One region of the Nitrosomonas sp. Is35 genome, then DNA from elsewhere that is predicted to be linked to it. Evidence: riboswitches for the same ligand, from Rfam matches in the RefSeq annotation. Region 1 holds a riboswitch; each other region holds the start of a gene.
The links. Region 1 has a riboswitch for cyclic di-GMP ahead of R2083_RS12170 (S8 family serine peptidase). Riboswitches for the same ligand answer to the same signal wherever they lie in the genome.

Region 1 (4,773 bases):
TTTAAATCAGCGTTGTGACTGGAAATCGATGTTGCAGGTTTTTTGTTGCAGGTCTTAAAGACCAACCACCGAAAAATTCGGTGGTTGTTCGTTACTTACTCAAAGGCCTTTGTTCACAGAACTCTCTGGACTCTTTGAAGTGAGGTCACGATCTTGATTAGCTTTCGCTTTATTTATTACTTTGCCCTTTTGCTCTAACGCCATTTTTCTATGGAAATCAGCATGTATCTGAATTTCCCGCAAAGTCTTTTCGTATTCACGAACGTTTGCTTTTGCATGCGATTGAGCTTCTAGTCCTTGTCTACCAAAGTAATAAGGATGCGCTTCATACTCCTTGAGAACTTTTTTATTCTCCCGCAACCTTGCTTTGGTTTCTCTCCCTATATCCTCATAATACTTGACTAGAGCATCATGATCATTATTGGAAATTCCGACCGGCGCAGCGACGGAACTCATTTGTGCGCAAGCGGATAAGATGGAAATTGTTAAGAATAGTGAAAATAATTTCAGTGCTTTTTTGATGGATTTTTTCCAATCATATATCAATAATGTCATTTTAACTCCTCCAAGGTTCAGTGTAGGTTGGGAAAACTTTTGTGTATGACTGCAATGCCATTGCACTCGACATCATAGAAACCCTCCGCGCTCGGGCGTTTGTTGAAAAAATCACGACACTTGTGATCATATTTCTCTCCTCCATTAAATTTATTAATCAGAAAAAAACTATAGTTTCTTGGTAAGGAAAATAGTGCGTTTTACCAATCAAAGCCACAGTTCCCGTTGTAGTTATCATTAACCACAATCCATTCAAGGTCATGAAATATAAGACCTTTTTCAATGGATGATAAATTTTATCATAATCAAAAATGAAAGCCAACAAAATATCTGACTTTTTTACTCGGGAATAGTTCAGGAAGGAAAAACAGCATAAAAAACACTAAAATAACTCAACAAGTAAATGTTCTACATTTAGATAGGTCAGTGGTAATCTTGTTCAATGCCAATCCGATTGATTGAACGTTTGGATACCCAATAGAGAATCAAGATCGAGAATATTCAAGCCTTGGTTAAGCTAACAATCCATTCGAAACTTAAGTACTCAAAGGAGAAATGCATATGAACAATAATCCCGTAGGCTGGTTTGAAATTTACGTGCAGGATATGGAGCGCGCCAAGCGTTTTTATGAATCGGTGTTCCAAACAAAGCTGGAACAACTGGATAGTCCTGCGGGCATGCCGGTTGAGCTGTGGAGTTTTCCCATGCTGAAAGGTCAAATGGGCGCATCCGGCGCGCTGGTCAAAATGGCAGACGGGCCATCCGGCGGAAATGCTGTGCTGGTCTATTTTTCCTGTGCGGATTGTGCTGTTGAGGCTGCTCGTGCAGCCTCTGCGGGAGGGCATTTGATCCGTGAAAAAATGCCCATCGGCCCCTATGGCTTTATCGCTTTGATCCGGGACACCGAAGGCAACATGATCGGCTTGCATTCAATGCAATAACTTCCGTTTCTCTCAACCGCAATAAAAAAACCCCGCCACATGCAGCGGGGCATCAAACCGGATTAAATTGAATTATTTGTTATGTACCCCGGCGCAATTTAACCACCTTTATTCGCCCACCTTAGAAATACTCCCTAAAGTATTCTCTCTATAAACCGAAAACAGAAAACGAAATCTTGCAGAAGAATCATTAATTTTCTGCACGTCTCGAATCATTTGAAAAGGGCAAACCTCGCGAAAGCGGGGGGCGCAAAGTCTAGGTCTACAGGGCAAACGCCTTAGGATAGCATGACTGCCAGATTATATTGTTTGCTAAAACACAATATCAGATCTAGTCAAGAGTGGATAAGCATATAACACATGACTACATTTAGCAGCTTCTCTCCAAAGTCTTCCCTGATTTTTAGAGGAATAATCCATGGGAAGTAACAAACAATCCCTACAAACCATACCTTCATCACTACCTCACAGCCACCAATCACATTTTCTAAGTACCCATAGACCCAGCCTAACGAAACGCACAGTCACAGCTACTTCTCAGATTGGAATATTTCTTTTGACAGCATCATTATCTGTTACTTTAAATGCTTCACCACCAGAACAAGCAAATGATCACGCCATAGACAATCGCTCTAGCACTGCATCAGCCCAAAGTGTGCATTTTAAAAGCAACACTACAAAAGAATGGGCGAAAGGTCGGATTCTGGTAGTGCCACGTGCCGGTCTTCCTGCACAAGCTTTTGCAAATATTCTGAAAGATCATGAAGGCAAGGCCAGAAAAATTGGACAAAGCGAATTGTATATCGTTGATGTACCGGAATATTCTGAAGAAGGCATCGTTGCCACGCTTCAGCGCCATCCGCACCTTAAGTTTGCTGATCTTGATCACGCCGTTACCCCGGCTTTTGTTCCCAATGATCCAATGTATACCAATGCATGGCAGCACCCCATAATTGGGTCACCAGCTGCATGGGATATTACTCAAGGCAGCGGTATTACCATCGCAATCCTAGATACTGGGATTGATAACACACACCCTGATCTTGCCTCAAAACTAGTATCGGGCTGGAATTTTTATGATAACAACTCAAACTTCTCGGATGTGCTAGGCCATGGAACCGCTGTCGCTGGTACTGCTGCGGCAGCAACCAACAACAGCGTTGGTATAGCAGCAATCGCCGGTCAATCTATGATCATGCCCCTCAGAATAACTGACTTGAATGGCATAGGTTACTCTAGCACGATATCTCAAGCCCTGATCTATGCGGCGGATCACGGAGCACGTGTAGCTAATGCCAGTTTTGAAGGACTTTCTAGCAATCTATCCATTCGAAATGCAGCACAATATATGAAAGATAAAGGAGGTTTGGTAACGGTTAGCGCCGGAAATACCGGAACACTGGAAAGCTTCACGGTCACTACGAGCATGCTAGCAATAGCAGCCACTGATTTATACGATAATAAAGCAAATTTTTCGAGCTATGGTGATTACGTTTCACTAGCGGCGCCAGGGCAAAATTTCTATAGCACCCGGCTTGGCGGCGATTATATGCCGGTAGCCGGTACTTCTTTCTCAAGCCCATTAACTGCTGGCGTTATCGCACTCATGATGTCTGCCAATCCACAATTGGGCAGCGTTGACATCGAAAATCTGCTTTTCTCCACAGCCGTTGATCTCGGCGCAGCTGGTAAGGATGTCTATTTCGGTTATGGCCGAGTTAATGCCGCTGCTGCGGTACTGGCTGCAAAAAATGCAACGCCCAAAATCGACTCGACAGCTCCTGCAATCTTCATCATCGATCCACTCGGCGGTGCCACTGTTTCCGGGTTGATTCCTGTCGATGTCGATGCAACCGATAATACCGGCGTGGCGCGCGTAGAACTGTGGATCAACAATACTAATATAGCCACGGACACTTCATCCCCATTCGCGTTTAGTTGGGATACGGCAGGAGCACCGAATGGAACCGCAAAAGTTGAAGCGCGCGCCTATGACACAACCGGAAACTTGAGCACCACCAACATCTCGGTCAATGTTAGCAATTCGATCGTGACACCCAGTGTGGACACACAAGCTCCAGCAGTTACCATCGTAAACCCCGTTGCAGGCAGCGTCACCGGAACCGTCACCATCAGCACCAGTGCATCTGACAACAGTGGTCCGGCCGGCATTAAGCAATACATTTACATCGATGGCGTACAAGTTACCACAGGTACTGGAAGCACCTTATCGTATAGTTGGAGTACCCGCTCCAAGAAAGTGAAAGCGGGATCACACACCATCCAGGCAATCGCAAAAGATGCAGCTGGAAACTCTTCTTCGGCTTATGTAGCCGTGAACGTCAAATAGAAGCACGCAACGGATGAATTAATGATCCCCCATAATCATCTGGGGGGTCGTTTTTTAGCGCTAGTGTGTCTTCTTGGACCAAGGAAACCGGAAACCGCCTTTTCCACTTTCTTGTTTATCGCTTTCTTCCTTGGGTATCGCATCGGTATCCGATTTTGTAACCACGGATTCAGATTGTTCAACCCTTTTTTGCTGTACTGCCGGTTTATGAACATTGGGACTCAAACCCAATAATTGATTCAATTGCTGCGACAACTGATTTGCTGCATCGACACTAACCGCCATCCGGCAAGACATTTTTGCAGTAATCGTATCCGATATCTTTTCACCCGAAGCAATTTTTTGATTCAATAACTGCATGGTTTGCGGATCCATGAACCCAAAATCCACCATGACCACACCCTGCCCGTTCTGTACTGAAGCCAAATTGGCATAAATAGGTTGCGCTGTCTGCTCTCCTCCCTGCATAGCGACTTTTACTTGCAGCGCATGCCCAGCGCCATTTGTTTCAGCCGGCATATCGTTTTTTTCTGTCATGCTTTTTCCTATCTAAATAAAGCCTGCACTTTTATTTTCAGGCTTTTCTTTGAAAGAGCTGATTCAATTGATGCGCTAAATTGGTAGCAGCCTCAACGCTAATCGCCATTCGGCAAGACATTCTAGCACCAACCGCCTCAGGTGCTTTCTCACCTGAGCGAGCCAGTCGATTTAATGCGTTGATCGTTTGCGGATCAAGAAATCCAAAATCGACAATCACCACGCCTTGCCCGCCTTGTACGGAAGTAAAATTGGAATAAAGCGGTTGACCCGTATGCTCACCTTGCTGCATCCGTATGTTCACCTGCATCGGCTGAGCTCCGGCAGGATCTGTTTTAATTTCTTTTTGTGCATCATTATTGTCTGTCATTAGATTCCCCAAAAAATCT
Region 2 (4,773 bases), 1.8 Mb from region 1:
GGAATGACTACACCACCTGGCAAGTCACTTTCCTGCCGAGCAATTCTCTCCATGACTGCATAGTCGATCGAATCACTTGGGCATTGCTCAAAAGCTTGCTTATCGACACGGAGAAAATCACCATCTGCCGATCCCTGATCCCAAGCAGCTTGGCAAGCCGTTAAAATATCCGACCGGCATTTGCCAATGGCGGACAGCCATACCGAGGCCCGCATCATGAACAATCCGCTGTTCCAGAGATAATTACCCGCATCTAGATAAGTTTGCGCAGTCGGCAGATCCGGTTTTTCGACAAAACGCGCAATATGGTAAGCAGTTTTGCCCTGCTCGATTAACTCGCCCGATTGGATATAACCATACCCGGTTTCAGGAGCGTCAGGTGTTATCCCAAAAGTGACAATCCTGCCATCCATTGCTTGTGACATACCTGCTAAAACAGCAGCCTGAAATGATTCCACATCCATAATCACATGATCGGACGGCATGACCAATAAAATGGGATCATCCCCTTCCCGTAGGGTTGCGAGCGCAGCTAATGTTAATGCAGGAGCAGTATTGCGCCCGAAGGGTTCAAGCAGAATACTCCCTTTTCTATCCATGACTCGTAATTGCTCAGCAATGACGAAACGATATTCTTCATTGCACACAACCATCGGTACATTTAATTGCACGCCACTTAATCCATCCATACGCCGGACAGTGGCTTGCAGCAAAGAATCCTCGTTTATTAATGGCAATAACTGCTTGGGATATTTCTCACGTGACAGAGGCCAAAGGCGGGTGCCCGAGCCACCGGATAAGATGATAGGTGTTAATGTATTCATTCAAGGATAAAGATACCGAGCGTTTTCTAACTCACACTCATTTAACTTATTAATTTATAAAATTTTTTCTCTTGCAATATATCATATACTTATTTCTCGTGGATTATGCCATTAAGATTTCGATATAGGGACTTAATAACTGTTGTGATTCTACTGGATCCTTGGGTAATTTATTCGAGCACTGGAACCGAGATAAGAATTATATTAAACAAAAATTTGATTTGCTGATACTTGTTTTGAGCAGCAAATTGGAAGAATCCAGCAATTAACATCCTAAATGGCCTACTTTATACGATTTGTACTTTAATTATCGAATTGAAAAGACTATAAATGCAAACAGCTCGATTAATTTCCGCCAGAAATATATTCCGGCGGATTTGATCGCTGAAAAAAGATATTAAATAACACACTTATCTAAAATCAAGTAGCACTTACTGCTGAAATTAACTTAACACATGGTAAATCAATATCCCACTAATAAGTTACCAATGTTGCAGTGCTTGCCGCGGATAAATTTTCTGCAGCATCAAATGCTCTTACTGTATAACTGTAAAGAGCCCCTTTAGCACTACCCATAATAGTATCTCTAAAACTTGTCGCAGTAGTGGTTACACCGATATTAGTCCCATTTCTATATATTTTATATCCCGCAACAGCTACATTATCTGAGGACTTGCTCCAAGATAGTGCAACTCCGGAAGCAGTTCCATAATTGGATAGTTTTGATGCTAATGAAGCTGGCACTGTAGGAGCAACAGTATCAAAATTAAGGCAAGACACTCCGTCACCGCACGGAAAACCATTCCATATCTCCAATCCTGTTATGTGATTGTCTACTGACACATGACCGCCACTATACGGATTGCTCACAAAAATCCGGGTTATAGGAAGATTATAATCACCCATATTTGGGCCGTGGTAATCCGCTATCACTTCACCATCGACGGCTGCCCAGAAGCGTCCATCAGTGCCACTTGACCGGTGCCAGTAAACCTCAAATTTAAACCATTTATCTATCGGCACTGGAACAATATGATTATCTTCACGCCAGTAATCGACCCTGGTGGGGAATACGCCGCCCACATTATCACCCTTTGTCATCCAGTAGAGCTTGCCATCAGCTCCTTTCATTACAGTCACGCTCATCCGATAATCACCCTCTCCTGTGTTATTGTACCCCCCTGTCTTGAGTGAGAATTGTGTCCGCCAATTCGCAGATGAAACTGTATTGTCCAGTTGTGTCTCCAGATCAGCTTGATATTTAAACCAGTAAGTAATATACAAGTCTTTAACATCACCAATCGTCCATGGTCTTTGAATCAACAACGGCGCCTGTGAACCAGCTCGTCCCAATTCACCGGTTATTTTCACTTGTTGAAAAAGTTCATTAACCGCCCCACCTTTTGGTCCTGTTACCGATCGAATTTGACTGCTAATGTAATTTCCGATCGTTGAAGACGTAATAGGATCGACAGTAATCAGTTGCACACCTGAGAAATTTGAGCCCAAAGCAGAAACCGGCCACATATATCCGGTTTCTTTATCGGTGCCATTGATCATCTGATATGCTCCGTGAGCTGAGAAGTTATATGGCGCTCCGAGAGAAACACCAGAACCTAAATTAGATTTAAAAAGCAGAGAAGCTGCATAAGCTGCCGGGGTCACAAAGCTCAATGCAGTCAGTAGCAATAGCATAATAATAAATACCATGTTAACGCCACGCCGTGCAAAGCAATTAGCATTAGCTCTCTCTACATGTAACTGCCTTATAACTAAAGCCAAAAAACTGCTGGCTTGTAATGCTTGATTATTAGTGCTCATATAATGTTCCTCCTTAGAGTTAAAGGATGGAACTGCATGGATACGCTTCAAAGTTATTTCGTTCGGTAATCATCAATATAACGTGGTAAATAAGCGAGTAACGTACCTGGCAGTCCTGCCATCCTGGGGCATTTGCCCTTTAGATCAGTGACTTTGCGTCCCCTGCTTTCGCAGAGTTTGCCTTTTTCATGTTGCGATACTAATTCAGCATAAACCGTGCCAATAGTAATCGCTGAATTGACACGCAAAAACCACCACAGATAATCAGTCAGTCCTGAATAAATCATAACGATATGATTTAAATTTGAATATCGCTCGCATGTAATGGTTTTGTTTGCAAGAAATCAATAAAATACCGGTAATTTCTTACAAATTTCTGAGGATGTATAGCACCAAAACGAGCTATAGTCGTAAGCTCGTAACCTCCCGCAAGCTCCCGTAAGCTCCCGTAAGCTCCCCCATCAAGTAGACAAAGTCCGATAGAGATTCGGAACCCGGGTTAACCGTGGCATGAACTGCACCGGCGGGGTGTCGCCCAATGCTTCATTGCGGACGGTTTTCGTTATAATTAATGCCACTGGTCAGTGATGGTTTGAACCTGCTCGAGATAGGCAAAAAGAGCGCATCAAGTACCTTAGCCCGGTCAATCCGTTAAAGCGTCCGATAAAGGCATTCTGGCTTGCACCAACTGCTTGGTTACTTCGCACCTGATCGCTGCATTCTCCAGCGCCAAACTGCATACATGCGTTTGAGCTTGGCATTCTCAGCCTCCATCCACGTAATCGCTGTAGCTCGCCGACACCTGTACGCCTGAGTACTTGCCCTTCCACTGGCAGTACGTGGCGTAACTAACACCGTGCTTGCAACACGACTCAACCACCGGTATACCAGCTGTGCCTTCTTTCAGTACCGCAACGATCTGACATCCTGTAAATCTCGGTTATCAGAAGGTTTCGAAATTCTACTGAACTTTTTCTACACACAGAGGGAATTTACGGTTGTGTAAGCTCAAAAAGATTGACTAAATTGAGCGCCTATAATCAATATCATACGACTAATCGAGAACCCATTGACATATCGTGTCATTAGTTAACAAATAATGTCACTGTAGTGGCTTCGAGAATCAGACTCAAACTTGGGAAAAGTTATTGTTCCGAATTTTCCATTAGGTAATTTTGCTAATGTAAGCTGTAAGAAAACCTGAACAATTCATAGATTCAAGGTTTAGAGGTGGAGTTGCTCCATCCCAGCATGCCGTGGGACTAAACAGCTAGATCTGTGAGAAAAAATAAAAATCTACCTGTCATTTGATTTTCTTTCAAAATTGTTTAGCGATAAGTTGACCCAGTCAAGCTAGGGTCTGTTAACACAATCTGATTGCTTCGACGATGAGAGCGAAGTGGATAAAGGAGATGAAGACGACATCGAGCTTATCGAACCTGGAGAAGATGCGGCGAAATCCCTTGAGCCTTCTGAACAATCGTTCGATCTCGTTGCGTTTTTTGTACATGGCACGGTTGTATTCCCAGGGTGACAAGCGATTTGCTTTGGGCGGAACAACCGGGATGTAACCCAAATCTAGTGCCAGTTGCCGGGTTTGGTCGCCCTCATAAGCACGATCCATCAGCAGGTAGGTGGGCGTATTGACGGGACCGAGGGAAAGCAAAAGCTGCCTGCCCTCTGGCGCATCGTGGGCGTGACCGGGCGAGAGGGCAAAGCCTATGGTTGTTCTGGAATCTGCGGCAACCAGATGAATTTTGGTGGTCCATCCACCTCGAGATTTTCCGATGGATTGGGGGCCGTTTTTTTTAACGCACCCGTACCGTCGGGATGGACTTTGATGCTGGTGCTGTCCAGCGAAACAGTTTCAATACGGATACGGATGATTTGCTGATGCTGAAGTTGCCCAAATACATGGCTCAGTACACCACTCTTTGCCCAGCGATTCATGCGGGTATAGATGGTATGCCAGTTGCCGAATCGCTTGGGCAGTCCTCGCCACTTGCAGCCATGCTCGGCAACGTAAAGAATGGCATTGAGAACTTGCAGATTGGAATGGCTGACGTTGCCACGCTGACGCGGCAGGCAGTGCTCGATCTGTTGATATTGAGTTTCGGTGATTTCCATC
Region 3 (4,773 bases), 190 kb from region 1:
AAATCTGCATGAATCATGTGACAAGCCCATTGTTGTTGCCTAAAATAATGCAATCATCTGTAGCGTATAGACTTAACTCAAGGTTTAACCCTTAGGCTGTGATCACTCAAACTCTCGCAACTTCACCTTTAGCGCTGGCTGGTTATCAGTACTTACAGAGCCATCGTCTAGTTGCCGCGATGATGGCTTCTCTGTTGTTACATGCCCTTGTATTCTTCGGTGTGACTTTTCAGTTTCCGCAACTGAAATCCGACAAGATTGCCTCATCCTTGGAAGTCGTGCTGGTTAACAACAAGACACAGACAAAACCGAAAGAATCCCAATTACTGGCGCAAGATAATCTGGATGGCGGAGGCAACACGGAAGAGGATCGCCGGGCAAAAACGCCGTTCCCGGTACTACCAAGAAACAAACCGGTTATCGCTGAGAGTATTGCGCAGCAAAAAGTTAAACAACTGGAGCAAGAAGCCAAGAAGCTGATGGCCGCTGCCAGCGAAACGCCCCAGATCGAGCTGCCCAAGGAACACAAGAACGAATCGGAAAGCAAATCGGTCGCAATCGACTCGACCGACTTACTGTTGCGCAGCCTGGATATCGCCCGCCTGAGAGCACAGATCGATCAAGACCATGACAGTTATCAGAAACGCCCCAAACGCAAATTTGTCGGCGCGCGTACCAAAGAGTACCGATTCGCCCGCTACGTTGAGGACTGGCGTATTAAAGTCGAACGTATCGGTAATTTGAATTACCCGGAAGCCGCCAGAAAAGAAAAGCTCTATGGCAACCTGCAACTGACCGTCGGTATCCGCGCCGATGGCAGTCTGGAATCGATTGAAATCAATCGCTCATCCGGAGAAAAAATCCTCGACGAAGCGGCTGTCAATATCGTTAAACTCGCCGGGCAAAATGGATTCGCGCCCTTTCCACCGGATATAAGCCAGGACACGGATATTTTGCACATCACCCGTACCTGGGTATTCGCAGCTTCCGATATGTTACTGAGTCAATAATTGTTGAGTCTTAGGAAATTTAATCAGAGATACCAGCCATGCTTGATTCTTATGCCGTAATCGGCAACCCTGTCTCACATAGCAAGTCACCGTTGATCCATACCGCCTTTGCACAACAAACGAACCAGGCCATGCAGTATGTGGCCTTGCTAGCACCGCTGGATGGTTTTCAGGCAACCGTGCAAGACTTCCACCAACGAGGCGGAAAGGGATTGAATGTCACCGTGCCATTTAAGCTGGAAGCCTATCAACTGGCGACCCGTTTAACCGAACGAGCAAGCATCGCACAGGCCGTCAATACACTTAAATTTGAAAACGGCGAAATTCTCGGTGACAACACCGATGGCATCGGGCTAGTGCGCGACATCGAATCCAATCTGGGAATTCCCATCGCGAGAAAACGCATACTGCTCCTGGGCGCGGGTGGTGCCGCACAGGGCGTCATCCTACCGTTGCTGCAGCATATGCCCTCGCTGCTGGCAATCGCTAACCGTACCCCTGAAAAAGCAGCAGCGCTACGGAAACAGTTCAACACTTATGGCAACATTGCCGCAGGCGATTTTATGTTTTTCGCCGATGAGCATTTTGACATCATCATCAATGCTACTTCCGCCAGCCTGCACAATGCACTGCCTGAATTACCCGCTAATGTATTTGCAAAGGCGACTTTCGCCTACGACATGATGTATCAGCATGAACCAACTCCTTTTCTCAAATTCGCCCTGCAACATGGCGCGCAACAGATAACCGATGGAATTGGTATGTTGGTTGAACAAGCGGCCGAGTCTTTCTTTATATGGCGCGGGATCAGGCCTCAGACAAAACCCGTCATTGCACAGTTGAAATTATTAATTTGATTCAGTTCACCAAGCATGCAGACCTAATAATCCAAGAAATACGGTGATTACGCACCTGATCGGCAAACGTAATCACCATGCAAAATCTCTAATAAACAATCGAAGCTACATTGCTGGCTGTCGATATATTACCCATCGCATCGAAAGCCTTCACTGTGTAACTATAAATAGACCCAGTAGCATTTCCAAGTGAATCTGAATAACTCGTTGAAGTACTAACTGCAATTTTTGTTCCATTCCTGTAGATGTAATACCCCGCAACAGCGATATTATCGGAGGATGCATTCCAGGATAGCGAAACCGATGCAGAGGAAATAGTTCTTGTCTTACCTTTTACCTTCGTCGTGGTTGTAGTCGATTTTAATGCCGCCAGAAGTGAAGAGGGCACAGTCGGAGCAACAGAATCCGCGCTGAAGCAAGACACTCCATCGCCACAAGGGAAGTCATTCCATATCTCCAATCCGGTGATGTGATTATCCACTGACACATGACCGCCACTATACGGATTGCTCACAAAAATCCGGGTTATAGGAAGATTGTAATCACCCATATTTGGCCCGTGGTAATCCGCTATCACTTCGCCATCGACCGCTGCCCAGAAGCGTCCATCAGTGCCACTTGACCGGTGCCAGTAAACTTCAAATTTAAACCATTTATCTATCGGCACTGGCACAACATGATTTTCTTCACTCCAGTAGTCGACCCTGGTGGGGAATACGCCACCCAAATTATCACCCTTTGTTAACCAATAGAGTTTGTCATCAGTTCCTTTCATCACAGTCACACTCATTCGATAATCACCTTCTCCAGTGTTATTGTATCCCCCAGTTTTGAGTGTGAATTGTGACCGCCAATTCGCGGACGAAACCGTATTATCCAGCTGCGTTTCCAAATTAGCCTGATACTTAAACCAGTAAGTAATGTACAAATCATTCACATCACCTATCGTCCATGGTCTTCTAATCAGCAGTGGCGCCTGTGAACCAGCTCGTCCCAACTCGCCGGTTATTTTCACTTGTTGAAAAAGCTCATTAACCGCTTCCCCTTTTGGCCCAGCTACTGATCTGATTTCACCACTGATGTAATCTCCGATCGTCGTAGAAGTAATAGGATCGACAGTAATCAGTTGCACACCCGAGAAATTTGCACCTAGAGCAGAGACCGGCCAGCTATAACCAGTTTCTTTATCTGTACCTATAATATCCTGATAAGCCCCTTTAGTAGCAAAGCCATAGGGTGCTCCAAGCGATATACCCGCGCCAAAGTTAGATTTAAACAGCAGACCGGCCGCATGGGTGACGGGAGCAGCCGCCAATACCAGCATCATGAGCACTACACCAGCACTCAGCTTGGTCATGTAACTTGTTCCGGCGTTTCTCATTAACTCTGTTGCGTCATCCGTTGCCAGCGGATTGGCAGTTTGTCGTTTCTGATGATTGAAATTCATATTAGGGTTCCTCCTTAACGTTAAAAGGACGGAACTGCGTGGATATGCTTGTATCAACATTACTTCGTTCGATACTTGTCGAATCATTGCGGTGATCAAGACAAGAGCTATCTGGCAGTCCTGCCATCCTGGGGCATTGGCCCGTTAGATCAGTGACTTTGCGTCCCCTGCTTTCGCAGGGTTTGCCTTTTTCATACTACGAACCATCTATAAGCAGGAACTGTGCCAATCAAGAATTTGCCGGTCGACAATTAATGAAAATACAATTAACAAATACATTAAATGTATTCTTATCATGGGCACGCAGGAATCAAGCAAAGAGTAGGTGACGTTTCTTGTCAGCTGGCGACAAGAACGGTCAGCGCCGCATAGTAAAAATACAAAAAAGTGGAACGACCCCGGTTAGCCGTCCAATATTTTGTTGGTGCTGACATAGCACGGACGGTTATACTTCCCGGTCATCAAATTGCAAACTATTCAGCGTATAAGCAGGCTGAATTTATTCCCAACGAGAAAGCTGCCTCACTAGCGCAAACCTGTTATGACAGAAACGGACAACAACAACGATCAGGACAATTCACCGACGCCGCTGCAGCAGGTCACGTTTCTGTTACGCAAATACAAGCTGGTCGAAGGTCTGGTGAATCTGCAGGATGCGCCGGATGAATCGCTGGCTGAATCGACGGTGCAGAAACAAAATCTGTCCGAGCTGCAAGCTTTCCTGGATCAGCTCCATCCCGCCGACATCGCGCTGATCCTCGAAGCGCTGCCGCTGGAAGACCGGTTGCTGATCTGGAGCATGGTCAAAACCGACCGGGACGGGGAAGTGCTGCTGGAAACCTCCGATGCCGTCCGTGCCTCGCTGATTACCGACATGCACAATCAGGAACTGGTCGCGGCGACGGAATATCTCGATGCCGACGAAATCGCCGACCTTGCGCCCGATTTGCCGCAGGAAGTCATGGACGACGTTTTCCGCTCGCTCCCCGTGGAAGAACGCGAACAACTACGCGCCGCCATGTCGTACCCGGAAGATTCCGTCGGCGCCTTGATGGATTTCGATGTCATCACGATCCGCGAAGATGTCCGCATGGAGGTGGTGTTGCGCTACCTGCGCATGCTGGACGAAATGCCCGATCATACCGACCAGCTCTTCGTGGTCGACCGGAATGAACAATTGAAAGGCGTGTTGCTGATCAACCGCCTGCTCGTCAGCGATCCGGACACCTTGGTTGCCGATGTCATGACCAACGAAATCATCAAACTGCAACCGGACGATGTCGCTCAGCAAGCGGCCAATGCGTTCGAGCGCTACGACCTGGTTTCCGCTTCCGTGGTGGATGAAAACGACAAACTGCTGGGCCGCGTCACCGTCAACACCGTCATCGATTTCATCCGCGACAAAGCCGAGAACGAAGCGCTGAATCTGGCCGGTTTGAGCGAAGAAGAGGATCTTTTC

Region 2: it holds a riboswitch for cyclic di-GMP, as region 1 does, so the genes downstream of both, R2083_RS03725 (hypothetical protein) here and R2083_RS12170 (S8 family serine peptidase) in region 1, are expected to answer to the same signal.
Region 3: it holds a riboswitch for cyclic di-GMP, as region 1 does, so the genes downstream of both, R2083_RS12965 (hypothetical protein) here and R2083_RS12170 (S8 family serine peptidase) in region 1, are expected to answer to the same signal.

Annotation. Positions count from the first base shown of each region.
Region 1 is NZ_JAWJZH010000001.1:2,584,978-2,589,750, forward strand. Features, by position in the region: gene R2083_RS12160 (hypothetical protein) at 100-555, opposite strand; gene R2083_RS12165 (VOC family protein) at 1,117-1,497, shown strand; cyclic di-GMP riboswitch class I at 1,712-1,797, shown strand; gene R2083_RS12170 (S8 family serine peptidase) at 2,054-3,847, shown strand; gene R2083_RS12175 (hypothetical protein) at 3,908-4,384, opposite strand; gene R2083_RS12180 (hypothetical protein) at 4,422-4,754, opposite strand.
Region 2 is NZ_JAWJZH010000001.1:830,681-835,453, reverse strand. Features, by position in the region: gene R2083_RS03730 (mannose-1-phosphate guanylyltransferase/mannose-6-phosphate isomerase) at 1-824, opposite strand, end outside; gene R2083_RS03725 (hypothetical protein) at 1,299-2,645, opposite strand; cyclic di-GMP riboswitch class I at 2,751-2,837, opposite strand; partial or broken gene R2083_RS15380 (transposase) at 3,409-3,570, opposite strand; one part of gene R2083_RS03720 (IS5 family transposase) at 4,009-4,457, opposite strand; one part of gene R2083_RS03720 (IS5 family transposase) at 4,457-4,772, opposite strand.
Region 3 is NZ_JAWJZH010000001.1:2,770,838-2,775,610, forward strand. Features, by position in the region: gene R2083_RS12955 (TonB family protein) at 180-1,010, shown strand; gene aroE (shikimate dehydrogenase) at 1,049-1,867, shown strand; gene R2083_RS12965 (hypothetical protein) at 1,956-3,314, opposite strand; cyclic di-GMP riboswitch class I at 3,425-3,511, opposite strand; gene mgtE (magnesium transporter) at 3,856-4,773, shown strand, end outside.